Linked DNA regions of Psychroserpens ponticola. The protein of the gene in region 2 binds, or shares a complex with, the protein of the main gene of each other region. Links are inferred from orthologs where the notes say so. Each region holds a gene or a part of one and is shown on either strand. Other genes may lie near its edges. The genes, in order: tsaD and tsaE.

The links.
Region 1: the proteins of tsaE (region 2) and tsaD are in contact, whole or in part, in a crystal structure (PDB 6N9A), measured with the Thermotoga maritima proteins. The link is inferred for Psychroserpens ponticola from one-to-one orthologs. Residues at the interface, in WP_004082108.1 of Thermotoga maritima: Leu37, Gly38, Lys46, Lys57, Val59, Lys60, Ser61, Thr63, Phe64, Thr65, Leu66, Met67, Val69, Pro71, Tyr82, Arg83, Leu84, Asp86, Asp88, Phe89, Asp93, Ile128, Asp130, Glu131, Arg134; in WP_004082750.1 of Thermotoga maritima: Cys10, Asp11, Arg49, His50, Leu82, Gly84, Gly135, Gly136, Glu154, Thr155, Leu156, Asp157, Asp158, Ser159, Glu162, Asp165, Lys166, Arg169, Leu170, Tyr175, Lys213, Thr214, Leu217, Tyr218, Gln221, Arg222, Asn324.

Annotation. Positions count from the first base shown.
Region 1 is NZ_CP116221.1:1,550,676-1,566,194, forward strand. What follows is about bases 7,704-10,675. They hold tsaD (tRNA (adenosine(37)-N6)-threonylcarbamoyltransferase complex transferase subunit TsaD), read left to right. Parts: upstream 7,704-8,664; coding sequence 8,665-9,687; downstream 9,688-10,675. Other genes in these bases: MUN68_RS06870 (translocation/assembly module TamB domain-containing protein), read right to left, coding at 7,704-8,500; MUN68_RS06880 (TfoX/Sxy family protein), read left to right, coding at 9,691-10,017; MUN68_RS06885 (hypothetical protein), read left to right, coding at 10,018-10,608; MUN68_RS06890 (tRNA pseudouridine synthase A), read right to left, coding at 10,610-10,675. Also shown: MUN68_RS06845 (sodium:solute symporter family protein), read left to right, coding at 1-690; MUN68_RS06850 (methylglyoxal synthase), read right to left, coding at 683-1,045; MUN68_RS06855 (N-acetylglucosamine kinase), read right to left, coding at 1,049-1,909; gap (type I glyceraldehyde-3-phosphate dehydrogenase), read right to left, coding at 1,988-2,980; pfkA (6-phosphofructokinase), read right to left, coding at 3,026-4,012; more of MUN68_RS06870, read right to left, coding at 4,148-7,703; more of MUN68_RS06890, read right to left, coding at 10,676-11,395; MUN68_RS06895 (LytTR family DNA-binding domain-containing protein), read left to right, coding at 11,497-12,294; MUN68_RS06900 (S41 family peptidase), read left to right, coding at 12,390-13,625; MUN68_RS06905 (zinc-dependent metalloprotease), read right to left, coding at 13,739-15,519.
Region 2 is NZ_CP116221.1:1,422,055-1,437,296, reverse strand. Bases 5,127-7,821 are described here. They hold tsaE (tRNA (adenosine(37)-N6)-threonylcarbamoyltransferase complex ATPase subunit type 1 TsaE), read left to right. Parts: upstream 5,127-6,096; coding sequence 6,097-6,546; downstream 6,547-7,821. Other genes in these bases: MUN68_RS06350 (hypothetical protein), read left to right, coding at 7,538-7,821; MUN68_RS06355 (hypothetical protein), read left to right, coding at 6,969-7,346; MUN68_RS06360 (hypothetical protein), read left to right, coding at 6,710-6,853; porX (T9SS response regulator signal transducer PorX), read left to right, coding at 5,127-5,965. In the rest of the region: lpxA (acyl-ACP--UDP-N-acetylglucosamine O-acyltransferase), read right to left, coding at 1-479; MUN68_RS06385 (bifunctional UDP-3-O-[3-hydroxymyristoyl] N-acetylglucosamine deacetylase/3-hydroxyacyl-ACP dehydratase), read right to left, coding at 570-1,976; lpxD (UDP-3-O-(3-hydroxymyristoyl)glucosamine N-acyltransferase), read right to left, coding at 1,963-2,991; MUN68_RS06375 (HD domain-containing protein), read right to left, coding at 3,153-4,376; more of porX, read left to right, coding at 4,412-5,126; more of MUN68_RS06350, read left to right, coding at 7,822-7,894; MUN68_RS06345 (hypothetical protein), read right to left, coding at 7,897-8,205; MUN68_RS06340 (hypothetical protein), read right to left, coding at 8,521-9,120; MUN68_RS06335 (alanine dehydrogenase), read left to right, coding at 9,221-10,420; MUN68_RS06330 (hypothetical protein), read left to right, coding at 10,448-10,828; MUN68_RS06325 (T9SS type A sorting domain-containing protein), read right to left, coding at 10,907-15,242. UniProt on the Escherichia coli protein: Required for the formation of a threonylcarbamoyl group on adenosine at position 37 (t(6)A37) in tRNAs that read codons beginning with adenine.

The DNA.
Region 1 (15,519 bases), 130 kb from region 2 along the record:
TTATTATCACTTATTGCAGCTTTTATGAGTACAATTTCAACGCAGTTAAATTGGGGAAGTTCTTATATCGTAAACGATTTTTATAAGCGTTTTTTAAACCCGAATGCTACTGATAAAGATGAAGTTTTAGTTGGGCGAATTTCAACTGTAGTACTTATGATTTGCGCTGCATTATTTTCATTCTTTTTACAATCGGCAGGTGAAGTTCTCAATTTATTATTACAGATTGGTGCAGGTACAGGCTTGCTGTTTATTTTAAGATGGTTTTGGAGTCGAATTAATCCGTATAGTGAAATTGCAGCTATGATTATCTCATTTGTAATTGCAGTGTTCTTTTTTGTTAACGGAAAGCTAGATACTCCAATGATAGAACTTGCTGGTCATTGGCAATTAGTCTTTGGTGTTGTTGTTACGACTATTGGATGGTTGATTGTTACATTACTGACTAAGCCTACTGATGATGATACGCTTCAAACGTTTAATGCTTTAATTTTTGGAAAAGAATCTAAATTTAAAGGCTTCGGAATGAAAATTCTAGGGTTTTTTAGTGGAGTTATTGGTGTGTATTGTACATTATTTGCAATTGGAAACTTTATCTACGGAAAAACAGCATTAGCTTTTGGATTGTTAGCAATAACAGGAGTATGTGCTTTTGTAATTATTAAATCATTTAAAGCAGAATCTAAATAGCTTTGATTAATAATTCTGCTGTAGCAGGATTGGTAGCTAAAGGAACATCATGAACATCACATAAGCGCATTAGCATAAGTACGTCTGGTTCGTGAGGATGTTTTTCAAGAGGATCTCTAAAAAATAACACCATATCACATTTACCTTCAGCAACTCTCGCAGCTATTTGTGCATCACCTCCTAAAGGACCAGAAAGTAAACGTTCTACTTCAAATCCAGCTTTCTTAACTTTTTTTCCAGTAGTTCCTGTAGAAATTAAATTAATACTTTTGTGGAGTAGAATTGCTCTATGTTCATTTAAGAATTGAACCATTTCAGCTTTCTTTCCATCATGTGCGATAATAGCTATTTCCATGATTTATAATTCGTTAGTGTGATATTTAACTAAACCTTCAATTGGTCGTCTTTCAAAATTGCCGACTGTAAAACCTAACTCGTTAGCAACTTGGATTATTTCATCTTTTGCAAAATAAGCTATAGATCCTGCAAAATGAACTGGAACCGTTTTTAATTCTTCTTTAAATTGAAAAATCATGTTATTAGTAAAAAGGCGGAATCCTTTTTTTATCAATTCAACAATATATTCAGAATCCTTATTTAAAAACATAAACTCAGCAAAATTTGCTAAGTAAGCATTTGGATTAGGCTGTTTATAAAGATTGTATTTAATGTAATCTGCTTCTACATTATATTTATGCTCAAATGCTATTTTAATATCTTCTGGCATATTGTTGAAATAGTAATCTTTAATTAATTCCTTTCCGTAATAATTTCCAGAGGCTTCATCCATTAGTGTGTATCCTAACGATACAACACGTTGATGTAATTTATTACCATCAAAATAACTACAATTAGATCCTGTTCCCATAATACAAACTACAGCTGCTTCTGCATTATGATTAATAGTAGCTCTTATAGCTGCCATTGTATCTTCTTGAACATCAACTATTGCATTTGTAAAAATTGATTCTAAAATTTCAGTGAGTGCTAATCTTGGTTTCGCAGTACCACAACCTGCACCATAAAAAAAAATATGAGTTACTTTATCTTTAAATTGCATTAACTCATCACTTTTTTTGATGATTTTAGAAAGCTTTTTCTCTTTTAAAATGGCAGGATTAAGACCTTTTGTACGAATTTTTTCATGCATTTGACTTCCTTCTTTGTCAATTACAATCCAATCACATTTTGTAGAACCGCTATCTGTTATTAAAATCATAGTTATGGGTTAAATAAATAAATCTGTAGTTGATTAAACAAATTAAGTTTTCAACTACAGATTTAAAATGAATTCTATTTATAATGAATTAACCTTTTGAGCTAAATCAACTAATTTATTTGAATACCCGAACTCGTTATCGTACCAAGCTACAAGCTTAAAGAATTTTGAATTTAATTCAATAGCAGAATCTGCATCAAAAACACTTGTTCTTTCTTCACTAACGAAATCTTGAGATACTACAGCGTCTTCAGTATATCCCATTACACCTGCCATTGATCCTTCAGAAGCTTTTTTAACAGCAGCTTTAATTTCTGCTAAAGATGTCTCTCTTGAAGTTTTAACAGTTAAATCAACTACAGAAACATCTACAGTTGGAACTCTAAAAGCCATACCAGTTAATTTTCCATCTAATTCAGGAATTACTTTTCCTACAGCTTTTGCAGCACCTGTAGACGTTGGTATAATATTATTTAATGCGCTACGACCTAAACGGTAATTTTTACGTGAAGGTGCATCTACTGTAAATTGTGTAGAAGTTGCTGCATGGATTGTAGTCATTAAAGCTTCTTCAATCCCGAAGTTATCTTCAATGATTTTTGCTAAAGGCGCTAAGCAGTTTGTTGTACATGATGCATTAGATGTAATCGTATGACTAGCAGTTAATTTATCATCATTTACGCCCATTACAAACATTGGAGCATCTTTACTAGGTGCAGAGATTACTACTTTTTTAGCACCACCATCTATATGATATTGAGCAGTTTCTAAAGTTGTAAAGATACCTGTGCATTCAGCAACTACATCAACACCAGCTTCATCCCATTTTAAATTTTTAGGATCTCTTTCTGCTGTAACTCTTATTGTTTTTCCGTCAACTACTAGATTACCATCTTTAACTTCAACGTCACCATCGAATCTTCCATGAACAGAATCATACTTTAATAAGTATGCTAAATGTTCTACATCTAATAAATCGTTAATTGCTACAACATCAACATCATTGCGTTTTACAGTTGCTCTAAATACGATTCTACCAATTCTACCAAATCCGTTTATTCCTAATTTCATCTTTTTAGTTTTCTAATTATTTATATTCAATTATTTTGAGATTACTTATATAGACATGATATCTGATACACGTAATAATTCTAAATTTATTTTTGATTGTCCTTTAATAGCTTGATCTAAAGGCGTCAATGCCATAACATCATTTTTTAAGCCAACCATACAATTTGTTTTTCCTGTAATTAAGCTTTCAACAGCCTTCACTCCCATTCTACTCGCTAATACGCGATCAAAACAGGAAGGAGAACCACCACGTTGCATATGACCAAGTACAGAAACACGTACTTCATATTCGGTCATGTGTTCTTCGACGTAATCTTTTAGTTCAAATACACTTTTTCCGATTTTGTCACCTTCAGCCACAACTACTATACTAGATGATTTTCCAGATTGTTTACTGCGCCTTAAAGATTCTAAAAGACGATCTAAACCTAAGTCTTCTTCAGGAATTAAGATTTCTTCAGCTCCTGCTCCAACACCTACATTTAATGCAATATGTCCGACATCTCTTCCCATGACTTCAACAAAAAATAATCTGTTATGAGAACTTGCAGTATCTCGAATTTTATCGATGACATCTACAACTGTATTTAAAGCTGTATCGTAACCTAAAGTATGCGTGGTTCCGAAGATATCATTATCAATCGTACCAGGAATACCCATGACTGGCATATTATACTCTTGACTAAAAATCATTGCTCCAGTAAAACTACCATCACCACCAATAACTACAAAGGCATTAATACCTGCTTTTACAAGTTGTTCATGTGCTTTTTTGCGTCCTTCGACTGTTCTGAATTCTTTTGAACGCGCTGATTTTAAAATTGTACCACCTTTATTAATAATGCCTTTTACACTACGTGCATTCATGGATTTGAAATCCCCTTCAATCATGCCTTCGTAGCCTCTATAAATACCGATACATTCGATGTTGTGAAACGCACATGTTCTTACGACAGAACGGATTCCAGCATTCATTCCTGGAGAATCTCCTCCAGAGGTTAATACTCCTATTTTCTTAATGGTGTGTAACATAAAAACACGTTTGTTTTAGTAAAATTAGTAAACATAAACTAAATTAACTGTGGTATTTGTGATAATTTAACAGCACGAAAAAATTTCAAACGTTTTCGTTAATAACTAATTGAAAATAATGATAAAAGCAGAAGATTATTTGTTCTTTTTATCATTTTTGGACTTCACATTTATGAAATCTGGTAGTAGTTTTTCTTCATCTTCTTTCGGCTTCTCTTCTTTTTGTTTTTCTTCTTTTTTGTTTTTTCCAGTGAAAATGATTTGAATTAATTCTTTAAAAGTATCAAATTCTACATTATAAGATAAACCAACACCTTGAGTATAACCAATTTCTTCTCCAAAATTTCTAATGTTATTTTCTCTATTAAAAAATTTGGCAGTTAGTGTTCCTTCTTCATTTAAAAGTACATCTATTTGAACATCACCTGCAATAACGGTTTCACTCACACCACCTATTGGCACTCCAACTTTTCCATTAACAAGTACTCTGTCACTAATTTTGGTGCTGAGAGTGAGTCCAATTTCATCATTTGTTTCATATTCTGTGGTTTGTTGACCAACTTGATAATTAACACCAATATTAATTTTATCGCTGCCATCGTTACCTAAAATACTATTAAACAGTGAGTTCACACGATCTGAAATCGTTCCATAGGCATTTTGACCTAAGCTAAATTCACTAGCAAAAGACCCAAAAGACAAGACGTTAAGTGCTTGAAACTCTCTAGACTCTTTGGTTTCTAATCGGTATTCTAATTCAGATCTGATATTTGAATCCACATTTGGGAAATCGAAACTGAAATCTGGTTCTGGCTGTTCTAATTGTCCAGCAAGATTAATTTTTACTTCAACATCAATATTTCTATTAATTGGATTGTCTAATAATACTGAAGGATTTGCTTGTGCTTTGTATATGGCAGTTAATCCTATTTGTGCTTTAAGCGGATCACCTTCCCAACGAATGGAACCACCAGGAACAACGGTTAATTTTTTCTGGACTAATCCTCCATAAGCGAAATTATAATCACCTTCTTCTATTTGAAAATCGCCAAACATTTGAAATTTTCCGTTGGTATTAATATCAAATAGTAAATTCCCATTTCCTTTGCCATGAATTGTACTTCCTGAATTTTTATCGATTACGATTTCAATATCTGCATAAGGATTTACAAATAAGTTGAACTCCAATTCTAAACCTTTGAATTCATTTTCTTGAATGATTTCTCCGTTCTTTCTTGCATTCTTTTCTTCAGGTGATAAAAATCGAATGTATGAGTTGTCACCATAAGTTTCTAAGTCACTTAATGGGATTTTAAATATTGTACCTTCAGCAGTACTACCATTAAAAACAATTTTAAGAGCATCTGTAGGGCCAATTATATCTGCTTTCCCGTTTACAAAACCTGTTCCGTAATACAACTCTTCTTCATCATACTCTGTATTCAATACTAGAAGTCTAGACGTATCAATTTCTAAACCTAGTTTCCAATCTGAAAAGTTATTATGACCTATGAAACCGTTTAGAGTCGCTTTTGAGAAATATTCAGAATCAGTAATTTCTACATTTTGAAAAATGAATTTTTGAGATTCTAATTTTACACGAGAATCAAAATCAAAACTATAATCAACATTAAGGTATGGAATTGTTAAGCCAGCATTATCTAGTAATAAATCGCCATTAAATTGAGGGTTTTCCAAACTTCCAGTTACTTTGGCATTACCAGTTACTAAACCTCTAATATTCGTAATAACACCTTCTCCAAACGGATCCAATGGATCTAATAAAAACTCATCAAAATTAACATTTAGGTCAATATTAGAATTGTTCTCGCTAACATCGATCGTGCCTTTGGCTGCTAAAGATTTTAAATTATCATTTTTTAAGCTAAGATCTACAACATAATTGGTTAGCGATTGATTTCCAGAAACGATAGCTTTTAGTTCTCCAAGTTCGTAGTCATTTGCCCTTAAGTCACTTATGGTAACACTAGATGTTGGTAAATAAATACCATCTTTTTGCAGGATTTTAAGACCTCCATTGACTTTTCCTGCTAAGCTTAGGCTGTCTATTCTAGGAGTTATCTTAGTTAAATCTACCTCTGTAAAATTAAGATTGATGTCTTTTGTTTTTGCATTATCAATATTGCCATAAAGTTCAATTTGTTCATCAAAGTGAGTCATCATAATATTGTCAATGTCAAAAGATTCGAAATTTCTATCGAACGTTATTTTATTGGCATTATTTTTATCTTCATTAATTGTCCATGTGTTCTCTTTAAAAGTAATATCAGATTTTCTAAATCCTACAACAGAGTTCTGTTCTTCATTTATGGTATAATATAGACTTAAATCGAAATTATCAGTATTTTGCGTTCCGCCTTTAAATTCAGATTTAATAAATAAAGTATCTCTTTGCGTTACGTTAATTAAGCTAAAATCGGATACATTATAAAAATCTGTTTGCAATGAATCCACTTCAATATAGGTGTTGAAAACAGGATTACTATTATCTACTAAAACAGATAAATCATTTGCATAATAATCTTTGAGCTTTATATGAGGTGATTTAAACGTAAGGTTGAATTTTTTCTCGTTGGTTTCAATTCGTCCTTTTATAGTGGTATTGGGACCCAATTCTAAATCGTGGTAAAATGCTTCAACGATCTTGTTGTAAATCTTGAAATTGAATTCTACATATTGATCTGTTTCAATTTTATGAGGTAAATAATTGGTATAAATACTTCCTACTGAATTCTCTGCAAGTTTAGCAAGATCTACAAATTTGAAATCACCTTTCATGGTGCCTTCAATAATATCTGGTGAATTTATTTTTAGAGTTCGTTGTTTGCCAATAAATGAAGATGTTACTATAAAATCCTCAAAATAGTAATTGTCATTTTCATTGATGTAAGTAGTGTTTTTAAAATTTAGAGAACCAAAAGCATCATCGATACCAGATCCTTTCATTGACATTGTTACAATGCCTTTAAATACTGAAACGCTATCTTTTTCTATAAAATTTAAAGCTTTAAGATTTGCATAGTCTACATCTGCGTTAAAGTCGAAGCTTTTAATCTCTTTTGATAAATCGGCTAAACCATTAAATTTAAATTTAAAGTTTTCATCTTTAGATTCAAGAAGTCCATTAAAGACTTGATTTCCTAATTTACCAGAAACATTAATATCTTGATAGTTATAATCATTGTATTCAATTTGAAAAACTTCACCTGAAATTTGAGTGCTTAAATTTTTAACTGTAAATCCTTTTCCATCAACATCTAAGTCAAAAGATGTCGTTTTTACTACTGGATCGTTTAATAATACACCTAAATCGAACTCATCAAAAACGACATTTCCTATATAATTTGCATTATCAATATCGTCAACATGTGTCATTTTCATATCAGAAACAATAATTCCTAAATCGGTATTAATGTTAATATTTGCATCAATAGTTGTATCAGTTATGTAAGATGTGCCTGTAATTTTAAAATTTCCAAGTTTTGAAAACACGGTTGGAATTGATTCGCCTAAAATATTTGGTAGCAGTGCCTTTAAATCGTAATAGTTTGACGTTAGGTTGTCATAGCGTCCATTCATAGAAAAATCACCTTCAGCACTACTAAAGAGGTTTTTGAAATTTAAGTCGCCAAAAATTTGAGTTCTTCCACTGGCATTTAATTGAAGGTTATTGGCGTTCAAATCATTTAAAGTTCCTGTTAAATTCACATTAAGTGTTGCTTTTTGATCGATACCGAATTCATTATAAAATGTATTTAAATCATTTAAAGCGACTTCAGAATCTAAAAAATCTGCTGTGACTTGTACCTTATCTTCAAAATCTTTGAAATCTTCACGATTGTAATCAAAACGTAATTTCCCTTTTAAAATTGACTTATCGGTTTTAATGCTTAGATTATTAAAATTCATATGCGTAAGCGTATACTCAAAATCTGTCATGAGATTTTTAATATGAGCACCTCTACTATCTACAAATGCCAATGTGTTAATTCGGGTTCTTACATCGCTACCATCAATTACAAAATTTGTTGCGTTTATATTTAAATCGGTAAACTCTAAAACTTTATGTGTTTCTCTATTTTCATCAATAAGTCGAAATGTACTCTCATAAATTGAAACATCACTAGAAGATAATAAGAATCCGCTTTTTCCAGGACGTGGATTATCTTCATCAAATCTTGCAACAAATACGTCTAGATTAGTATCTGATTCTCCTTCATAGGTTTTAATATTGAATATTAAATTAATAATATCAATGTCACCGAAATTGAGTTTACCATTTGAAAGGTTCCTATAGTTAAGAATTGAAGTGTTTAATTCTTGAATGGCAATAAGGGTGTCTTTTTTATAGTCTTCAACGTAGATTTCTTTTAACTCAACATCACCATTAAATTGAAGTCCGACTTTTCCAATATTGATATTTGTACCAAATTCATCATTAACCCAATTTGTTGCATATTTTCCCAAAGAAGTTTGAACTGCAGGAATAGATAATATTAGCACCAAAATGATGAACAGCAATAAAACAATTGCTACTATTTTTGATAGTATTTTTAGGAATTTTTTGATACGCCTTTAAAAGTTATAACTTTGACCTCAAAATTAACAATTATTGTGCCTAATTTATATTAATGAGCTCACAAAATATATATATTCTTGCAATTGAGTCGTCATGTGATGATACTGCAGCAGCAGTAATGCTTAACGGTAAAATTTTGAGCAACATTGTAGCGACTCAAAAAATACATGAAGCTTATGGAGGCGTTGTTCCTGAATTGGCATCAAGAGCACATCAACAAAACATAGTTCCTGTTGTAGATCAAGCGCTAAAAAAAGCGAATATTGATAAATCACAATTAAGTGCCATCGCTTTTACTCGTGGACCAGGATTAATGGGTTCGTTATTGGTTGGCACTTCTTTTGCAAAATCATTGGCTTACGGATTAGATATTCCTTTGATAGATGTGAACCATATGCAAGCTCATATTTTGGCTCATTTTATTGAAGAACCAGATTTTGTTAAACCGCCTTTCCCGTTTTTGGCAATGACCATTTCTGGAGGACATACGCAAATTGTAAATGTGTCTTCATATTTTGAAATGGATGTTATAGGAGAAACTATTGATGATGCTGTTGGTGAAGCATTTGACAAAAGTGGAAAAATTTTAGGTTTAGGTTATCCTGCTGGACCAGAAATTGATAGACGAGCAAAGCTAGGAAACCCGAAAGCATATCAATTTACAAAGCCAAAAGTTGGCGGCTTGAATTTTAGTTTTTCAGGATTGAAAACTCAGATATTATATTTCATTCAGAAACAAGTTAAAGCCAACCCGAATTTTATTGAAGCGAATTTGAATGACATTTGTGCCTCTATCCAATATACAATTATTGGAATTTTAATTGACAAGTTGAAACTAGCGACTAAAGAAACTGGCATTACTCATATCGCAATTGGTGGAGGTGTTTCGGCAAATACTGGAATTCGGCAAGCATTGAAAGATGGAGAACAAAAGTTTGGCTGGACGACCTACATTCCAAAGTTTGAATACACGACTGATAATGCCGCAATGATAGCCATCGTTGGGCATTTTAAATATTTAGAAGGTAATTACGCAGATCAACGTGTCATGGCATCTTCAAGGCTGAAAATTTAAATTATGGCTTTCAACGAACAACTCGCAAACAGAATAAGAGAACAGCTTAAATTATTTCCTGAGGCATTCACTGAAAAGAAAATGTTTGGAGGCATCTGTTATTTATATAATGGAAAAATGACTGTTGGTATCGTTAAAGAAGATTTAATGGTAAGAATTCTTTCAGATAAAATAGAAGCAGAATTAGTCAAAGATAATGTAAGACCAATGGATTTTACAAAACGACCAATGAAAGAATTTGTTTATGTTTCACAAGATGGTATTACAACCGAAATAGAATTATTGTATTATATTGAATTGGGTCTAGAGCATGCCAAAAGTAAATTGTAAATGGATACTCAGGCATATAAAATAATTAGAGCTATCTGTGAATTTCTTGAAGGATTGTTTTTCGGATTTGGTATAGTAACAATATTGGCTTTAGTGGTTTTTGTTTTCTTTAAAAAGAAAGAACTAAAAATATTTATTGAGTATGCAGTTTTTGTGTCAAGAAACTTAGCCATTTTTTACATGGTTATTTATACAGTGTCTTTAGGTTTTTATTACGCTTCGAAAGAATTTGATTTCTTTTCTGAAAGAGCTACTGGTCCATATGCTTGGGCTTATTGGCTTATGTTAATCAGGCCAATTGTTTTTTGTGGATTGCTTCAGTTTTTCTGGTTAAAAAGAATCGCTAATAAAATGCTAAATATTTTTAGCATTACATTTTTAGTGTTTATTGTTTCTCTTTTCTCAGGATCAATGTTTGAAAAATTAGTAATTATTAATGCATCATATCATAGAGATTACATGATGGAAACAAATCAGTTTAATACTGATATCATAATTATTATTGCATCGTATATTATAGAGAATTCTATACTTTTTAGTGCTTTGGTATTCGTGAGTTGGGCAATTTTTAAAAATAGAAAACTAGACTAGCTTATTCAAAATTCACTGAATTTAAAATTAGTCCAGAAGCAGGAGCAATAAAATCCATCACTTCTGTACTTTCAGGTTTTAATGAATTTTGAATGTAATTTAAGTCCACTTCTCCTCTACCCAATTTGATTAGTGTTCCCATCATTAGCCGAATTTGATTACGTCCAAAACCTTTTCCTTTTACAATTAGCGTGTATGTTTGCTTCGGAAAGAAATTTGCAGTATACAAAGTGTTTTCAACCAATTGACAGCTTTCAACTTCTCGAATATACAACCCTTTGTCTGTAGCTCTAAAACAATACGGTTTGAAATTATGCACTCCTTCGAAAAGAGTTGCACCTTTTTTCATAAGTTCAATATCCAAATCATCAAGAATGGTAGTCATTAAAGGTGCACAAAACGGATGACATTTTTGTCCGAATGTGAATAGGTAAATATATTCTTTAATTTTTGAATGCTGAATGATGTTAAATTCGGCATCAACTTCTTCTATTGCTAAAGCTCTTAAGTCTTGTGGAAGGTTGTGATTAAACAATTCTAAAAAGGCCGTTTCGTCTTCTATCTTTTCATAAATAAAAAGTTCGAATGCCGTTTCATTTGCAGAAACCATGGCATCAGTTCTTCCAGAGCCTAAGGTTTTAAAATCTTTGCCTTTAAGAATGAAATTTAGTGTTCTATCTATCATTAAATGAATCGTTTTCAGTTTAGGTTGTTTTTGCCAACCATGAAATCGATATCCTAAGTATTGAATCTTAATTAAATAATAGTAACGTTTCTTATTAAACATATTAGCAAGAACGCTATTTTATGAGTTTTTACAAAATTTTTGATGTCTTTGTTATTGGTAGTTCTATATTGAAGTTTTATTTTTAAGCATAAAATTTACTAGTGTCTAAAACATATCCATTTGATCCTTCAATAAAACACCATTTGCTCATTGCATTAGGTTTATGTGTTTGGATTTTTGTATTTCTATATTTCACAGAACCACTTGATGTGAATGAGTTTGAAAACACAGAAAAATTAATATATTTACCTCTTTACGGATTAATAGGAGCCTTGTTGTATGTTATGGTTCTTCCGTTTCAGATGTGGTTGTTAAAAAAAAGTAACGCTAAATGGAAACTTTCAAAAGAACTACTCGTTTTAGGTTTATTTATAGTTTTTGCAATTTTTGGATTACGTCTTTTTTACTTGCATTTCATTGTGGAATGGCATCCAAATGCTTACACTTTTTGGTATCATCTGAAATCAATTATTTTCCCTGCGATGCTAACCATATTGCCAATTGTAATAATAGGTCGCTTTGCCTTCGGAAAATATAAAGAGAAGAAATTAGAAGAACAAAAAATTGAAATTCAAGGGGAAGGCAATTATGAAAGTTTACGACTTCAGTTAAATGAATTAATCTGCATTCAATCTTCTGATAATTATATCGAAGTTTTTTATTTCAATGGAGCTAATTTAAAGAAAACACTCATCAGAAATAAATTATCTGTTATTGACGAATCATTTCCAGAATTATTAAGAACACATCGTAGTTTTATTATCAACCCATTTCATTTTCAATCTTGGAAAACTGAAAAAGGGAAACATTTTTTATTACTCGCATACGATATTGAAGTGCCAATTTCTAAAACGTATTTAGATAATGTAAAAGCACAGTTAAATTCCGCCACAGATTAAGTGTGTTTCGTCCCAAACACCTATTGTAATTCGATTATATGTGATTTCTGAAATATATTTGTTTCAGAAAATTTAATCACATAAATCAATTAATAATGAAAATTTCAACAGCAATTTGTATCATTTTTTTATTCACAGTAGCTTCAGCTTTTTCTCAATCTCATACCTGCGATTGCAAAACTGATTTGGATTTTATAGTTCAAAAAATTAAAAAAATGCCTTCATATAAGAAGCAAATAAAAGGCGAAAAAGCGACTCAGTTTACAAATTCATATCATACACTTTCAACTAAAATGCAACAGCCCATTTTAATTGAAGATTGCTATAAAATGCTATTAAAACAAATGTCTTTCATTAATGATAACCATGCATCAATTAAAGTAAATGAAATTTATTTATCTGAAGAAGATTCAAAAGATGAGATTAAGTTAGCAGCTTTCAAGGCTACAGAGCGGTATAAAAACCATCCTAGAACTACTCGTAATCTTTCAGAATTACAAGAAGAATTATCTAAAAAAGCACTAGAAGATATAGAAGGGATTTATGATTATTATGGTGATGAGCAAAAAATTGGTATCTATTATGCAGGCAACCAAAAAGACTTAATTGGTGTGGTTTTAGAAAGTAGTTTGAATCAATGGGAAGCTGGGGAAATTAGATTTTACGCGACACATACAACTGGTCATAAATATAATGTATATCATTATGATAGAATTACTAGAACACCTAGTCAAGTAAAAAGCTTCACTTTTGAAAATGGCAGATTATGGTCTTATAAAAAAGAAGGGAACACAGATAACAACGAATTTCGTGACGCTAGTTTGCCTCAATTAGATTTTAAACAAATCAATGAGAATACACAGTACTTATACTTTGGAGATTTCAGTAACAGTAAGAAAAGTGAACATCAAAAATTCTTTAAAGATGTTGAAAATAAACTTACTGCTGAGAATGTTATCGTTGACCTTAGAAGTAATAGTGGTGGAAATAAAAAATTCTCAGACCCGTTTTTGAAGCTTTTAAAAAATAAAAATATTTATGTTTTAACTAATTGTTTTACAGGGAGTAATGGTGAGCAATTTACAGTAAAACTTAAAAATTTAAAAAACACTCAACACTTAGGTCAAGCTACTTTTGGAATCATCGCTTATGGACTTAATTACGGCAGAAGCTATGATACACCTTCAGGTTATTTTAGAATAACACCTACAGACATGAACTTCCACGAATTTTATGAATATGAGGGCAAAGGTATTACTCCTGAGATAGCATTAGATTTTGATAGTGATTGGATAAATCAAACGCTTACTATTATTGGGAATAATAAATAATAATTTATGTGGTTCTAATGTAAGATTAAACGTTCTACATTAGAAAAAAAAACTGCCACTAATTAAGTTTAGTGGCAGTTTATATTTCAATTTTTTTAAGAATAAATTTTTTACTATTTAATAATAAGTTTTTGTGTCTTAGTGCTATTTTTATTAGAAACTCTAATAATATAAACGCCAGAACTAATTGATGATACATCAATTGTATTGGTCAAGTTAGATTGATCTAATGTATTACTTAATACCAAACGTCCTTGAATATCATACAAATCAGCATTTGTTGTTGCAGTTAGCATCCCTTTAATGATAATATCGTTATGACTTTCATTTGGATAAATGATTAACTCATTAAGGTCATCATTTGAATTTAAAGCAATAGTATTTGAAGAATATCTCAAAAAGAAACGACCAACACCAGCTAGATCAGTTGTAGGTGTAAATACATAATCTGAAGTATTCAGTAATGTAAACGTATTCTTTTGAGTATCTTCTAAATATACATTAATGTTAGAAGGTAACGATGAACTAGTCTCAAGACCTATAGTCATTTGATTTCCTGCTCCTGCGTTTATGCCTAAAGGAATCACAACATCATTAAAGTCATTGTATGGTAATGATTGAATTGCGATATCTAACCCATTATTGTCTTCTAAAAGATGCGTAAATATTGAAAGTTCACCAGACATTCTTTGGTAAGAACTAGCATCATAGCCATTATCTAAACCTCTCGTTGTACCTTCAATAAAGTAGATACTTGTATTTGACGTTTTAGTTGAATTTGATAAAAATAATTTGCTTAAAACTGAATTTGTTGAATTTGCAGAACGACCTAAAATAAAATCGTCACTTGTACCAGTAGATCGCATTGTAGGTGTGAATTCTAAATCGTAAAGCGGTGCATTCGTTGGGTCTGCACTTACAAAGAATCCTTGACCAGGTGCAATTACAGTTGACGCATTAGTATTTGCTAGGTTATAAATAACCCAACCGTCTGCAGCATTTCCATCATATCCATATATCGCAGCAGTTCCTGTATTCATTAAATCTAAATTATTCACACCAGAACTTACTTCGTGATTAAGAAATGCTTGCACATTTAAATATGAAGGATATGGATTTCCAACAAGGTTCCATTGTTCATCTGTTGGTCCAGAATATGTAATATCTTGAGTTACTGTTCCGCTATTGGCAGCTCCAGTAAATGTAAATGTGTCATTGTCACTTGATGCTGCTCTATAACCAATACCTGCATCTAGAGTTGTTGTTGCTGAACCATTGTAGGTTGTATAGTCTCCTATAGTTTTGTCAAAAGGACCAAATAAATATAAGGTGCCATTGTTTAAAATATTTGGATTAGCAGTTACAAAGTCATCAAATTCTTGACCAGTTAAAGGCGCAGAAATTAAATCGTTATTTCCAGTTTCACCAGAACCATTGATGTTTACATGACGTTCATAATTAATTGTTCCAGCAACAGACCCATCAAGAATTAAACTAGAGTAAGACGTTGAGCTAGATTCTAAAGTTAAACCGTTAGAAGCCGTAAGTGTCGCTCCTGAATCGACTGTAAGGCCAGCTCCAGCATTTACTGTTAAACTATTACAAGTTGTATTTGAATTAATACTAGCATTTCCAGAAGCAATTATAATATCTTCGCCAGCAGTAGCAACGCCATTTGGATCACTTGGTGACCATCCATTATTATAGGTGTAGGTTGTTGGACCTGCAAGATCTGGCATCACATAAATGGCATAATCTTCTGATTGTCCATATTGTAAAGACATATCACAAGGTAAATCGTCAATACTACTCGCACCATATCTATTATCTAATTCAGTAAGTAATCGAATTCTAACATAATCATCATAAGGAATAGATGAAGGATAAGTTAAAG
Region 2 (15,242 bases):
TTACCGATAGAACAAAACTGATGAACAGCTGTCATACCTGCTAAGACAACAAAGTCTCCAACATTTATATGACCAGCTAGTGTACTATTATTAGAAAAGATACAATTGTTACCAACGATACAATCATGTGCAACATGGCAATATGCCATAATTAAACAATTATCTCCAATAACAGTTTTCATTCTATCAGTAGTTCCTCTGTTAATGGTTACACATTCTCTAATGGTCACATTGTTACCTATAATCGTTAATGTGTCTTCATCATTATATTTTAAATCCTGAGGAACTGCCGAAATAACCGAACCAGGAAATATATTACAATTTTTCCCAATGCGTGCACCTTCCATAATGGTAACATTACTTCCAATCCATGTACCTTCACCGATAGTAACATTACTATATATAGTTGTAAAAGGCTCGATGACTACATTCTTAGCTATTTTTGCTCCAGGATGTACGTATGCTAAAGGTTGGTTCATTTTTATAATATTATTTTAAATAAAGCTAAAAAAAGGGGTTGCTTTGAGTATTAATTTTTCTTTTTATGATTTAATTACGTTCAGTTTATTTTATTTAACTTTTGAAATTTGTGCCATTAATTCTGCTTCAGCACATAGTTTCCCATTGGCATAAGCGTATCCTTGCATATGACAAATACCTCTTCTTATAGGTGTTATTAAATCACATTTAAATATAAGTGTATCACCAGGAACAACTTTTTGTTTGAATTTAACTTTATCAATTTTCATAAAGAACGTTAGATAATTCTCTGGATCTGGAACTGTACTTAGTACCAAAATACCTCCTGTTTGAGCCATCGCTTCAACAATAAGAACTCCAGGCATTACAGGAGCTCCCGGAAAATGGCCTTTAAAGAATTCTTCGTTCATGGTCACATTCTTCATTCCAATCACGTGAGAATCTGAAAGCTCAAAAACTTTATCAAGCAGCAAAAATGGTTGTCTATGTGGCAACATGTCCATGATTTGAATAATATCCATTAATGGCTCTTGATTCAAATCAATTTGAGGAACATTATTACGACGTTCGTTCTTAATTATTTTAGAAATTTTCTTAGCAAACTGTGTATTTATAAAATGTCCTGGTTTGTTTGCAATAACTTTTCCTTTAATTCTTGTACCAACTAAAGCGAGATCTCCAACGACATCTAATAACTTGTGTCTTGCTGCTTCGTTTGGATGGTGAAGTGTCAGATTATCTAAAATCCCATTAGGTTTAATAGCAATCGAATCTTTTTTGAATGCTATTTTCAGTTTTTCCATAGTTTCAGTAGACAATTCCTTATCTACATAAACAATTGCATTATTAAGATCACCTCCTTTAATTAACCCGTTTTCTAATAAGGTTTCCAGCTCATGTAAGAAACTAAATGTTCTAGAATCTGAAATATTTTTCTTAAAATCTGAAATATGATTTAGAGTTGCATTTTGGGTTCCTAAAACTTTAGTTCCAAAATCGACCATTGCAGTAATTTGGTATTCTTTAGCAGGCATGACAATAATTTCGCTACCTGATTCTTCATCAGAATATGATATAACATCTGATACGACGTATTCTTCTCTAAAGTCATCTTGTTCAGTAATACCAGCTTTTTCAATGGCTTCAACAAAAAACTTTGAAGAACCATCCATAATTGGAGGCTCTGATGCATTAAGCTCAATAATTGCATTATCAATATCTAAACCGACTAATGCTGCTAATACATGTTCTGAAGTTTGAATAGTTACACCATTTTTTTCTAAGCATGTTCCACGTTGCGTATTGGTTACATAATTGGCATCAGCTTCAATAACTGGAGATCCTTCGAGATCAATTCTCTTAAAAGAAAATCCATTATTTGCTGGTGCAGGACAAAACGTAAGCATTACATCTTTACCAGTATGTAATCCAACTCCACTGAGAGAGATTTCTTTTTCTATTGTCCTTTGTTTGACGTCTGTTTTAATTATTGGCATCTACTTTCTTTTCTAAATCATTTATTGTTTTAACAATCTTAGGTAAGTTTTTAAAATACACATAAGATTTATTCCAATCTCCATAATTGAATGATGGTGAACCTTGAAGAACTTCATTGTCCTTTACATGACGTCCAATACCAGATTGAGCTTGAACTTTAACATTATTTCCAATAGTAATATGACCAGCAATTCCTACTTGACCTCCTATTTGGCAATTCTCACCAATTTTTGAAGAACCTGCAATACCAGTTTGTGCAGCAATAACCGTGTTTTTACCTATTTCAACATTATGTGCTATTTGAATTTGGTTATCTAGTTTAACACCTTTTCTTATAATTGTCGAGCCTAATGTTGCTCTATCTATTGTAGTTGCTGCTCCAATATCTACATAATCTTCTATAATCACATTCCCAATTTGAGGAACTTTGCTATACTCTCCATTTTCATCTGGCACAAAACCAAAACCATCTGCTCCAATAATTGCTCCAGAATTAATAACACAATTATTTCCAATAATTGATTCAGAATATATTTTTGCTCCTGAAAAAACAATAGTATCATTACCAATTGTCACATTATCACCTATATAAGTATTCGGGAAAATTTTTACATTATTCCCTATTCGAACGTTATCGCCTAAATACGTAAAGGCTCCAACATAAACATCAGTTCCCAAAGTAGCAGATTCTGATATAAACGATGGTTGTTCTATACCTTGCTTATTAAGTTTAACTTGATTATAGTATTCTAAAAGTTTAGAAAATGATTTATAAGCATCTTCAACTTTTATTAATGTAGTACTAATATCATGTTCAGGCTTAAATGTTTTATTAACAATTGTAATAGAAGCTTTAGTAGAATAAATGTATGATGTGTACTTAGGATTGGCAAGAAAGGTTAAAGAGCCTTTAATACCTTCTTCTATCTTAGAAAGCTTAGAAACTTCAATATCAGGATTACCTTCAATGTCGCCTTCTAAGATTCCAGCTATTTGTTGTGCTGTAAACTTCATTCTCGCAAAAATAGAAAAAATGTATCACATATTTATATTAGAATTTGAGTTGTTTATTATATCGATAGAAAAAGGAATCCTAAAATTGTTATTAACATTAATTTCTGTAGCTATTACAATTCATAAAAAAAGGCTGTTTTAGAATGTTCTAATCAGAAAAATTAAGCCTTTGGATAACAGATATAGTACTTAGTGACAGGCTTCGACAGTGCTTTTATATTAAACTGATCAGAAGCTTTGGCAATATCTACGACCTTTCCAGATTTTTGAAGAATCTTAATGGTTTGTAGTTTAGATTGATACGCCTGATTTGAAATGCTATCGATAAACACAAAATATTGTGCTTCTTCTTCAGTAATATTATACTTTTCAATTAATTCTTGAAGATGATTCTCTAAAAGTTTTGGCTTTATTGGCTTATTTTTTAGTTTGATTTTTAAGAGGTTTCTATTAATTATCATTTCACATAAATGACTGAGTACAAAATCATCATGATATTGCCAATCTTTCATTGCTGCAATAATATCTGTATCATCAAGCTTTGAAAAGGTTTCTAAAGTTTCATCATCAAAGTTTTCTAAAGACACTTCATTGTTTAAAAAATAATGCAATGCGTTACTTGAAGGAAGCACAATTCCTAAATTAGATAGTTCTTTTGCACGTTTTAAAACCCGTGTTAATAATTGCTCAGCAACTAAACCTGTTTTATGAAGATACACTTGCCAATACATAAAACGTCTAGCCACTAGAAATTTTTCAACACTGTAAATTCCTTTTTCTTCAACCACTAACCTATCGTTTTCTACATTAAGCATAGTAATTAAACGTTCACTATTTACATTACCTTCAGCAACTCCAGTATAAAAACTATCGCGTTTTAAATAATCTGCACGATCCATATCTAACTGACTAGAAATTAACTCACATAAAAATGGTCGTTCATAATCACCTTTAAAAATTTTAATCGCAAGCGTTAAACTTCCGTTAAATTCTTTATTGAGTTTTTCCATAAATAACAATGAAATCTCTTCATGAGAAACACCATTTACGATACTATGTTCCATGGCATGAGAAAAAGGCCCATGACCAATGTCGTGTAATAAAATGGCAGAATACAAAGCTTGTTCCTCTTCATTAGAAACCGTAACTCCCTTAAAACGAAGCACATTAATAGCTTTTTGCATTAAATGCATACAACCTATAGCGTGATGAAAACGTGTATGATTAGCACCAGGATACACTAAATATGACAAACCCATTTGAGTAATTCGACGTAGCCTCTGAAAGTATTTATGCTCAATTAAATCGAAAATTTGAGAACTGGGAATTGTAATAAATCCGTAAATTGGGTCGTTAAAGATTTTAAGTTTGTTACTTGCCATCAAACATTAAAGTTTACATTAATATTAAACAAATATACATGAACACTATAAATATTCTTTGGGTTGACGATGAAATCGATCTTTTAAAACCTCATATTCTTTTCCTAGAACAAAAACAATATAACGTCACGACTTGTCAGAGTGGCACTGAAGCTCTTGAAATTATAGATGACACCAATTTTGATATTGTGTTTTTAGATGAAAACATGCCAGGTTTAACAGGGTTAGAAACCCTAAATGAAATTAAAGAAAAGCGTGCAAATCTTCCTGTTGTTATGATTACAAAAAGTGAGGAAGAATATATTATGGAAGAAGCTATTGGTAATAAAATTGCCGATTACCTTATAAAACCTGTAAATCCGAACCAAATTTTATTGAGTTTAAAAAAGAATTTAGATCACTCAAGACTCGTTTCAGAAAAGACAACTTCTAATTATCAGCAAGAGTTTAGAAAAATTGCTATGGATTTGTCTATGGTGAATTCATATGAAGAATGGAGTGATTTATACCAGAAACTGGTGTACTGGGAATTAAGATTAGAAGACATTGAGGATGTTGGTATGACTGAAATTCTAGAATCTCAGAAAAATGAAGCCAATCATCAATTCGGAAAGTTCATCGAAAAGAACTATAAAGATTGGTTTGATCACAAAAATGATGCTCCAACTTTATCTCACACCTTATTTAAAGATAAAGTTGTACCAGAATTAAGTGATAACCAACCAACACTTCTAGTTGTGATTGATAATTTGCGATATGACCAATGGAAAGCTTTCGAGCCAATAGTGAACAATTATTATAAGAAAACTTCTGAAGCTCCTTTTTACAGCATTTTACCAACTGCAACTCAATACGCAAGAAATGCCATTTTCTCAGGATTAATGCCAAGTGATATGGAACGTCTACACCCAAAACTTTGGAAAAATGATACAGATGAAGGAGGGAAAAACCTTTATGAAAATGATTTTTTACAAGGGCAATTAAAACGTTTAGGGCTTCAGAATTTAAAAACTTCTTATCATAAAATCACAAATCTTAAAGCTGGAAAAAAACTAGTAGAAAACTTTAAAAGCCTAAAAGACAATGATCTTTCTGTAATTGTTTACAATTTTGTAGATATGTTATCACACTCTAAAACTGAAATGGACGTTGTTAAAGAATTAGCATCTAATGACAAAGCATATCGTTCATTAACAGTGAGTTGGTTTAAAAACTCCCCATTACTTGAAATGATTCAGCAAGCACAACAACTCGGATTCAAATTAATCTTAACAACAGATCATGGCACGATTAACGTAAAGAACCCTTCAAAAGTTATTGGTGATCGTGATACAAGTTTAAATTTACGTTACAAAACAGGACGAAGTTTAACTTATGAAGATAAGGAAGTTTTAGCAGAACAAGATCCTAAAAGCATTGGTTTACCTAGCATTACGATGAGTAGTTCTTTCATTTTTGCAAAAAGCGATCACTTTTTGGCTTATCCAAATAACTACAATCATTATGTAAGTTATTATAGAAATACCTACCAACATGGAGGTGTTTCTTTAGAAGAAATGATCATCCCTTTTGTGGTGATGAATCCAAAGTAAAAAAATCCACGTAATGCAAATAAATCCGTTGAAATACACTTTTTTCTAGTTTTTTTCAATATTTATACGTATTATTGCCAATATAAATTTACTTAAACCATACTTTGAGTAAAATATTTAGCATATAAACTGTGGAAATAGATTATAACATAACTGAGTTAGAGTCAGTAACGACTAAGCTTTTAGAGCAAATCAATTCTAGAATTGTATTGTTTCATGGCGAAATGGGTGTTGGAAAAACAACACTCATCAAAGCTATGGTTAAATCATTAGGAAGTACTGATGATGTGACGAGTCCAACATTTTCAATAGTTAACGAATATGAGTCTAAAAACGGAAGCATTTTTCATTTTGATATGTATCGCATAGAAGATGAGATGGAAGCCTTAAATTTTGGTTTTGAAGACTATTTCAATAATGACAACAATTGGTTATTTATAGAATGGCCAGAAAAGGTATCAAACTTACTTCCAGAAGATGTATGTGAGATAACCATAAAAGATAATAATAAGATCTCAAGAACCCTCAAATTGAGCCAAAACGAATTATTAACAAAAAAACCTGCTTATGAGCTCTGCTAAATGCAGAAATAAATAACCCACTTTACACCGCATATTTACTGGCAAGTACGGAAAAACCGTAACCATAAGGCGATTAATCGAACTGTTTTTAACACTCGTTTAACTGTTCAAAACTGCTATCTTGAAGTATCTTTGAACTATTAATTAATTAATCCCTTATATTATGAAAACAAAAAAGTATGTATTAGCCATTGCGATTATTGGTGGATTTGCGTTCACAGCACAAGCAACTGATTTAATCAATTTAGATGGACAAGTTAAAACTGAAATTGCAAAAAAAGCTAAAACGATTCCAAGTAACGGGTAAGACCGATACTAAATCTATTTTAGTAGGGAGTATAATCGCCACTTTTATTGGTATTACTCCGTATTTATTTTACTTATATGAAAGTGTCCCTCAAACTCAAGTTTGGGACACTTTCTTGTTTACATACGATAGTAAAAGTTGGGGAGATGCTAATTTTGCAATATGGGTTTTAGTAAATAAACTAATCCCTTTATCTCTTCTTTTCATATGGTTCTTTACTAATCGGCATTGGTGGTACCATGCGCTTTTAGTTCCGATTGCTATGTATGTATTTCAAATTATTGGTATGTTCAATGATAATATTGGATTTATAGATAAATTTGAATTGATTTATTTAGTACCAGTAATGGCAATTGTTATACCATCAATTTATTTGTTAAGAGCAAGAATGTTTAATCAAATTAATGATGCGGATAAAACCATGCAAGAACTCGAAGAAGAGTTTATGATTAAGCCTACCTCTTTTATGGGAAAAATAAAACAGTATTTCTAAAAAAAATAAATTATATAAAAAAAACACAGCTCTAATTTAGCTGTGTTTTTTATTATAATCAATTCAGTTCATTTGATAATAAATATCATAACGTAGAAAAAAAACTACACAAATATAATATATCAGATAAAAAAATTACATTTGTAAAAATTATAGTTTATAATTTACTCTATATTAATCCCTATATAACAATGAGTAAAACAGTACATCGTATTATTGATCTAATTTCAGAATTGAAATTAAGTGCTCGACAATTTGATATTTCTATTGGTACAGCCAATGGTTATATTTTACGAATGCAAAAAAACAACGCTTCTGTAGGAAGTGATGTGATAGAACGTATCGTCAAAGAATATCCTCAAGTCAATCTTGTTTGGCTTATTACAGGTAAAGGCGACATGTTTATTAGTGAACAACAAAAGCCTAAAGTAAGAACCAATCGAGAAATTGAAGCTTATATCGATAATAAATTGAAATCTAAATGGTCTGACGAAAAGAAAGCACTTTTAGATGAGATATTAAAAGAGATTGAAGATTTAAAGAAATAGAATTATATAGTGATTTTATCTCTTAAGGCTATTAATTTTTTTAAATATTCCTTTTTCTGCATACTATTTTTATTATTAAGCAAAACTATTAATTCTTTTTTCACTGATTTATAATTTTTAGAATCAAACTTTGCTATTTTGAGAAGTTGAATGTTTATTTCATTATTTACTGTTTTAGTAAATGGTCTTGAATGTTTATAATAGCCTATTGTTTTTGATATCAATAATATAAAAATTAAATAAGGAATTGAAAATAGTAAAGTAACTGAAAATTCAGGTATATAATCAACGTTAAATTCTAATATTTTCATTAAAGAATATAATTTATAAATTTCAGCTGTCATTGGAATAAACAAAATGTATCTCCAAATATTTTTACAAGTAAAAAACCAAATAGAAAGCATAGATAAAGTGAATATTTTCAAAGAAATAAACCAAACAAAATATTTGGCGCTATTATAATAATCTCCAAAATCTATTGTAAACAGACTATTACTCCAAACCTGAGTTTGAGGAGCTATCTTATGTGCAAAAAAAACAAATGGCAAAAGAATTATAACAAATAATATAATTAAATCTTTTTTAAGGTTTTTGATAATAAAAAAATTATTTAATGTTCGCATATCTCATAATTTATAAAACTGATTTCTAATATCTATAAGCTTTTTCACATATGTTTCTTTATCACTATTAAAATAAGCCTTTTTAGCATTTATAGTTTCTATCTTTAACTTTTCTAGTTCATTATAATTTTCTTTATTTAGATTATAAAAGACATCATCTATCTCTTCATCTAGATTATTGCGAACCTCACTATAAAGTCTATACTTATTAATTTTCAAAGAAAACAAAAGCAGTATTATAATAAGAGGTATTGTAAAAGGTAGACTTATTATAAACTCAATTTCATCGAACATGGTATTATTTGAATTAAATATACTTGCAAGTTTGAATAACTCGATTATGATTATGATTAAAATAACAGGTCTCCACCAGTGTCTACATGTCAAATACCAAGTAATTGAGAAAACCAAAATTAATACTTTCATCTTTGAAAAAAAGATTAAATCTGAAATATCTAAAAACCCAAAACTATCAATCTCAAATCCTAAAAACATAAAAGTTTTCACACCTTCCAAATCTAAATACTTATCTCCAAAATAAAGCAATGTCACCGAAACAATCAAAATCGAAATCAGCACATCCTTTAACTTAAAATCTTTCATATACCTATAAATATAGAAAATTATCTACATCTAATATATAAATTTTTATGTTAACTATTACAATTATTATTTGTAATTTGAATTTTCAATTCAAAGCTAAATGAGTAAATCAAGATCTCCTTTTACCAAAGCACAATTACTTCCACAGGAAGAAACCCTAGAAATCTTAAAACAAAAAGGCAGTTTATTTATTGGTATCCCTAAAGAAACTTACTTTCAAGAAAAACGTGTTTGCCTCACTCCTGATGCAGTTTCTGCATTAGTTGCCAACGGAAATCGCGTTATGATTGAATCTGGAGCTGGAAAAGGCGCTAATTTTAAAGATAAAACCTATAGCGAAGCTGGAGCTGAAGTCACTAAAGATACAGCTAAGGTATTTTCATGCCCTATAATCCTAAAGGTAGAACCTCCTTCTTTAGACGAAATAAAACTCATTAATCCGCAGACCATACTTATTTCTGCATTGCAACTTAAAACACAGCATAAAAAATATTTCGAAGCTTTAGCATCAAAACGCATTACAGCTTTGGCTTTCGAATTTATAAAAGATGAAGATGGAGCCTATCCTGCAGTGCGCTCATTAAGTGAAATTGCTGGTACAGCTTCTATTTTAATTGCTTCAGAACTACTTTCAAACGTTAATGGTGGTAATGGTTTAATGTTTGGCAACATAAGTGGTGTTCCACCTGTTGAAGTCGTTATAATTGGTGCAGGTACAGTTGGTGAATTTGCCGCACGTTCTGCAATTGGCTTAGGCGCAAATGTAAAAGTATTTGACAATTCAATTACAAAATTACGCTGCCTCCAATCTAGTTTAGGACGCACCATTTACACCTCTACATTACAACCTAAGAATTTAATTAAAGCCTTAAAACGTTGTGATGTAGCTATTGGAGCAGTTAGAGGAAAAAATAGATCTCCTGTAATCGTTACTGAGCCTATGGTAGATACCATGAAAAATGGAGCAGTAATTATCGATGTGAGTATTGATATGGGTGGATGTTTTGAAACTAGCGAAGTTACCAACCACGATAAACCAACTTTTGAATATAATGGCGTGACACATTATTGTGTTCCAAATATTCCTGCACGTTATTCAAGATCAGCTTCTGTGTCTATTAGTAATATTTTTACACCTTATTTACTTAAAATTGCTGAAGATGGAGGAATTGAAAATGCCATCCGATTTGATCGTGGTTTAAAAAATGGGTTGTACTTTTACCACGGAATTTTAACTAACAAATCTGTTGCAGATTGGTTTGATCTAGACTGTAGCGATGTTAACTTGTTAATCTTCTAATAAATACAGAACATTTAAGCTTCATTTATGAAATTAATACACCGAATTGGCTACTACTTAGGTGGCTTCTCAATTGGACTTGTTGTACTTGCTTTTTTTTTAAGCGGAAAAAAAACGTCATGCGATTATGGTCCTGATGCAAGAACCATAAAAAATATAATGATAAAAAAGAGAACCTATACTGATGTTGCAAAAGTAGCTATGACTAATTATAGCATAGATACATTGATGATCTCTAATCTTATCAAAACTGGTGACGTTAACTTTTCAAAAAGTGAAACTAAAGCCGAAGGTTGTAAAACTTATCTTATCGAAAACTCTTTTGAAGATAAAGACGTAGAATTACGCATTAAGAATTGTGATTCTACAGCGACTGTTTTAACTCTTAAATTTGTAGAGAGCTATTAATTAATGATAGTTTAAATTAAAAATACCAATAGATACTAAAAAGATCTATTGGTATTTTTGACTAACACAAAATAAAAATTATCTTATCGGGATTTTTTTCACTAGTTCTGTATCATCATAAAGAAGTCGAACAATATAAATACCTCTAGATAATTGAGAGCTATTAATTTCTTTTTCTAAATAATGTATATTCTCTTTAACTCTTATTTGTTCTCTATAAACAATTTTACCTGTAATATCATATATTTCGATTTGATCAACATCTACTCTATCCATTCCTGAAATGTGAAACTTAAGTACATCTGCATTAACATCTTGGTAAATTAAGAAATTAAATTCTTGTTCGGTTTGCGGAATTTCTACAGGACTACAATCATTAACATAAACTGTAACTGTTGCTTCATCTGAAGATAATGCATTATACACTAAAACTGAATATTCTGTATCAATTCCAGGAGTTACATTTATACTTTGAGTTGTTTCTCCTGTACTCCATAAATACTCTTCACCTCCATTGGCAGTAAGTGTTACCGTTTCATTAACACAAGTAAATTGATCTTCTCCTGCATAAGCTATAACCTGTTCTACCACATTTACTGTAATTGATTTATCATCAGAACAATTGTTAATATACCCTCTTACAGAGAACGTTGTTGATAATGTTGGACTAACAGCAATGTTTGGTTGGGTTGCACCATTGTTCCATTCGTAAGTATTTGCTCCACTTGCAGAAAGCGTTATAAACTCGCCTTCAAGAATTGTTACTTCTCCTCCATTCATAATTACAACATCTGGATTAAGATTCACAAAAACTGTTACATCATCTTGAGCTTGATCATCACCTTCAAATACAGTAACAGTAAAGGTTTCTGATGCCCAAGGACTAACAACAATACTTTGAGTTGTTTCTCCTGTATTCCATAAATAAGCATCTCCTTGAGAAGCTGTAAGTGTTGTAGATGTATCTTCACAAATAAACTGATCTAAACCAGCATCAGCAGTAAACACAAATGGCTCTACAGTTACTAAAACCTCATCTGTGGCTTCACAAGCATTTAAAAACCCTGTGACAGAATAAGCTGTTGTTACTAACGGATTAACTTCTATGGTTTGCGTCGTTTCTCCAGTGTTCCATAAATATGTATCTGCACCTGTAGCTGTTAACATTGTACTTTCTCCTTCATCAATAGTAAGATCTATTCCTGCATCAATATTTGGCAAAGGGTTTACTATTACAATAACGTCATCATTACTAGAACAATTATTTTGTATGACTTCTACAGAATAAGAAGTTGTAACATTTGGCGACACATTTATACTTTGTGTAGTTTCACCAGTATTCCATAAATAACTAGTTCCTCCTGAAGCTGTTAATATTACTGTTGAACTTTGACAAATCTCAATATCATTACCTGCATTTGCAACAGGAATAGCATTTACCTCAACAGTTACATCGTCTGAATCTGAATTGGTTCCTAAGGTATTAAAAACCGTTACAGAATAGGTTGATGTTGAATTAGGGCTAACCTCAATACTAGAAGTTGTTGCTCCTGTATTCCATAAATAGGTTGCTCCTCCTGAAGCTGTAAGGGTTGTTGTTTCTCCTATACAAATACTTACATCTGTTCCTGCATTGGCAGTTACACCTTCTGTTTCTATAAATACTGTAACATCATCTGTCGCTTCACAACCAGCATTTGAATATCCTGTTACTGTATATGTCGTTTCTGAAACTGGTGACACTTCAATACTTGCGGTATCGTCTCCTGTGCTCCATAAATACGTTGCAGCACCAGAAGCTGTGAGTGTTATTGTATCTCCTTGATTAATCGATACATTTGATCCTGCATCTATATTTGGTAATCCTAAAACACTTACTGTTACATCATCTGTATCTGAAGCGTTTCCTAAGGTATTAAAAACTGTAACACTATATGTTGACGTATTATTTGGATTTACATCAATACTAGAAGTTGTTGCTCCTGTATTCCATAAATAGGTTGCTCCTCCTGAAGCTGTAAGGGTTGTTGTTTCTCCTATACAAATACTTACATCTGTTCCTGCATTGGCAGTTACACCTTCTGTTTCTATAAATACTGTAAGATCATCTGTCGCTTCACAACCAGCATTTGAATATCCTGTTACTGTATATGTCGTTTCTGAAACTGGTGACACTTCAATACTTGCGGTATCGTCTCCTGTGCTCCATAAATACGTTGCAGCACCAGAAGCTGTGAGTGTTATTGTATCTCCTTGATTAATCGATACATTTGATCCTGCATCTATATTTGGTAATCCTAAAACACTTACTGTCACATCATCTGTATCTGAAGCGTTTCCTAAGGTATTAAAAACTGTAACATTATATGTTGACGTATTATTTGGATTTACATCAATACTAGAAGTTGTTTCACCTGTATTCCATAAATAGGTTGCTCCTCCTGAAGCTGTAAGGGTTGTTGTTTCTCCTATACAAATACTTACATCTGTTCCTGCATTGGCAGTTACACCTTCTGTTTCTATAAATACTGTAACATCATCTGTCGCTTCACAACCAGCATTTGAATATCCTGTTACTGTATATGTCGTTTCTGAAACTGGTGACACTTCAATACTTGCGGTATCGTCTCCTGTGCTCCATAAATACGTTGCAGCACCAGAAGCTGTGAGTGTTATTGTATCTCCTTGATTAATCGATACATTTGATCCTGCATCTATATTTGGTAATCCTAAAACACTTACTGTCACATCATCTGTATCTGAAGCGTTTCCTAAGGTATTAAAAACTGTAACATTATATGTTGACGTATTATTTGGATTTACATCAATACTAGAAGTTGTTTCACCTGTATTCCATAAATAGGTTGCTCCTCCTGAAGCTGTAAGGGTTGTTGTTTCTCCTATACAAATACTTACATCTGTTCCTGCATTGGCAGTTACACCTTCTGTTTCTATAAATACTGTAACATCATCTGTCGCTTCACAACCAGCATTTGAATATCCTGTTACTGTATATGTCGTTTCTGAAACTGGTGACACTTCAATACTTGCGGTATCGTCTCCTGTGCTCCATAAATACGTTGCAGCACCAGAAGCTGTGAGTGTTATTGTATCTCCTTGATTAATCGATACATTTGATCCTGCATCTATATTTGGTAATCCTAAAACACTTACTGTCACATCATCTGTATCTGAAGCGTTTCCTAAGGTATTAAAAACTGTAACATTATATGTTGACGTATTATTTGGATTTACATCAATACTAGAAGTTGTTTCACCTGTATTCCATAAATAGGTTGCTCCTCCTGAAGCTGTAAGGGTTGTTGACTCTCCTTGACAAATACTTACATCAACTCCTGCATTAGCGTTTACGGCTTCTGTTTCTACAATTACAATAACGTCATCAGTGGCTTCACAACCATTTGAGAATCCAGTTACTGAATACGTAATAGTACTTGATGGACTTACGATAATACTTTGTGTTGTTTCTCCAGTGTTCCATACAAACGTATCAGCACCAGTTGCTGTTAATGTTGTACTTTCTCCTTCAGAAATAATGACATCTAAACCTGCATTAATATTTGGCAAAGGATTTACTGTTACGATAACGTCATCATTACTTGAACAATTATTATGTGTCACTTCTACTGAATACGTAGTTGTAGTATTAAGAGTCACATTTATACTTTGAGTCGTTTCACCTGTATTCCATAAATAACTAGTACCTCCTGAAGCTGTTAAAACTACCGAAGTGCCTTGACAGGTTTCAACATCATTTCCTGCATCAGCAATTGGTAATTCGTTTACAGTTACAGTAACATCATCTGTATCTGAAACCGTTCCTGTACTATCAAAAGCAGTAACAGTATATATTGTAGTATTAGATGGACTAACATCAATACTCGCAGTCGTCTCTCCAGTGTTCCAAACATAAGCAGCTCCTCCTGTAGCGATTAATGTAGTTTCTGATCCATTGCAAATCGTTTGATTTTCTCCTGCATTGGCAACTACTTCGCTGCCTATTAGAAAAACCGTTACGGAATCTGTATTTTGGCAGGTATTAGTTGTGCCTGTGACAGTATATGTGGTTTCAATTGTTGGATTTACTATAATGCTTTGAGTTGTTTCGCCTGTATTCCATAAATATGTGTCTGCACCATTTGCAGTTAATGTCGTTGATTCTCCATAATTAATTGTCAAATCAAAACCTGCATCAACTGAAGGTAATGGATTTACCGTTACAATGACTTCATCTATTTCACTTGTACATCCATTTTGGGACACTTCTACTGTATACGTAGTTGTAGTATTAAGAGTCACATTTATACTTTGAGTCGTTTCACCTGTATTCCATAAATAACTAGTACCTCCTGAAGCTGTTAAAACTACCGAAGTGCCTTGACAGGTTTCAACA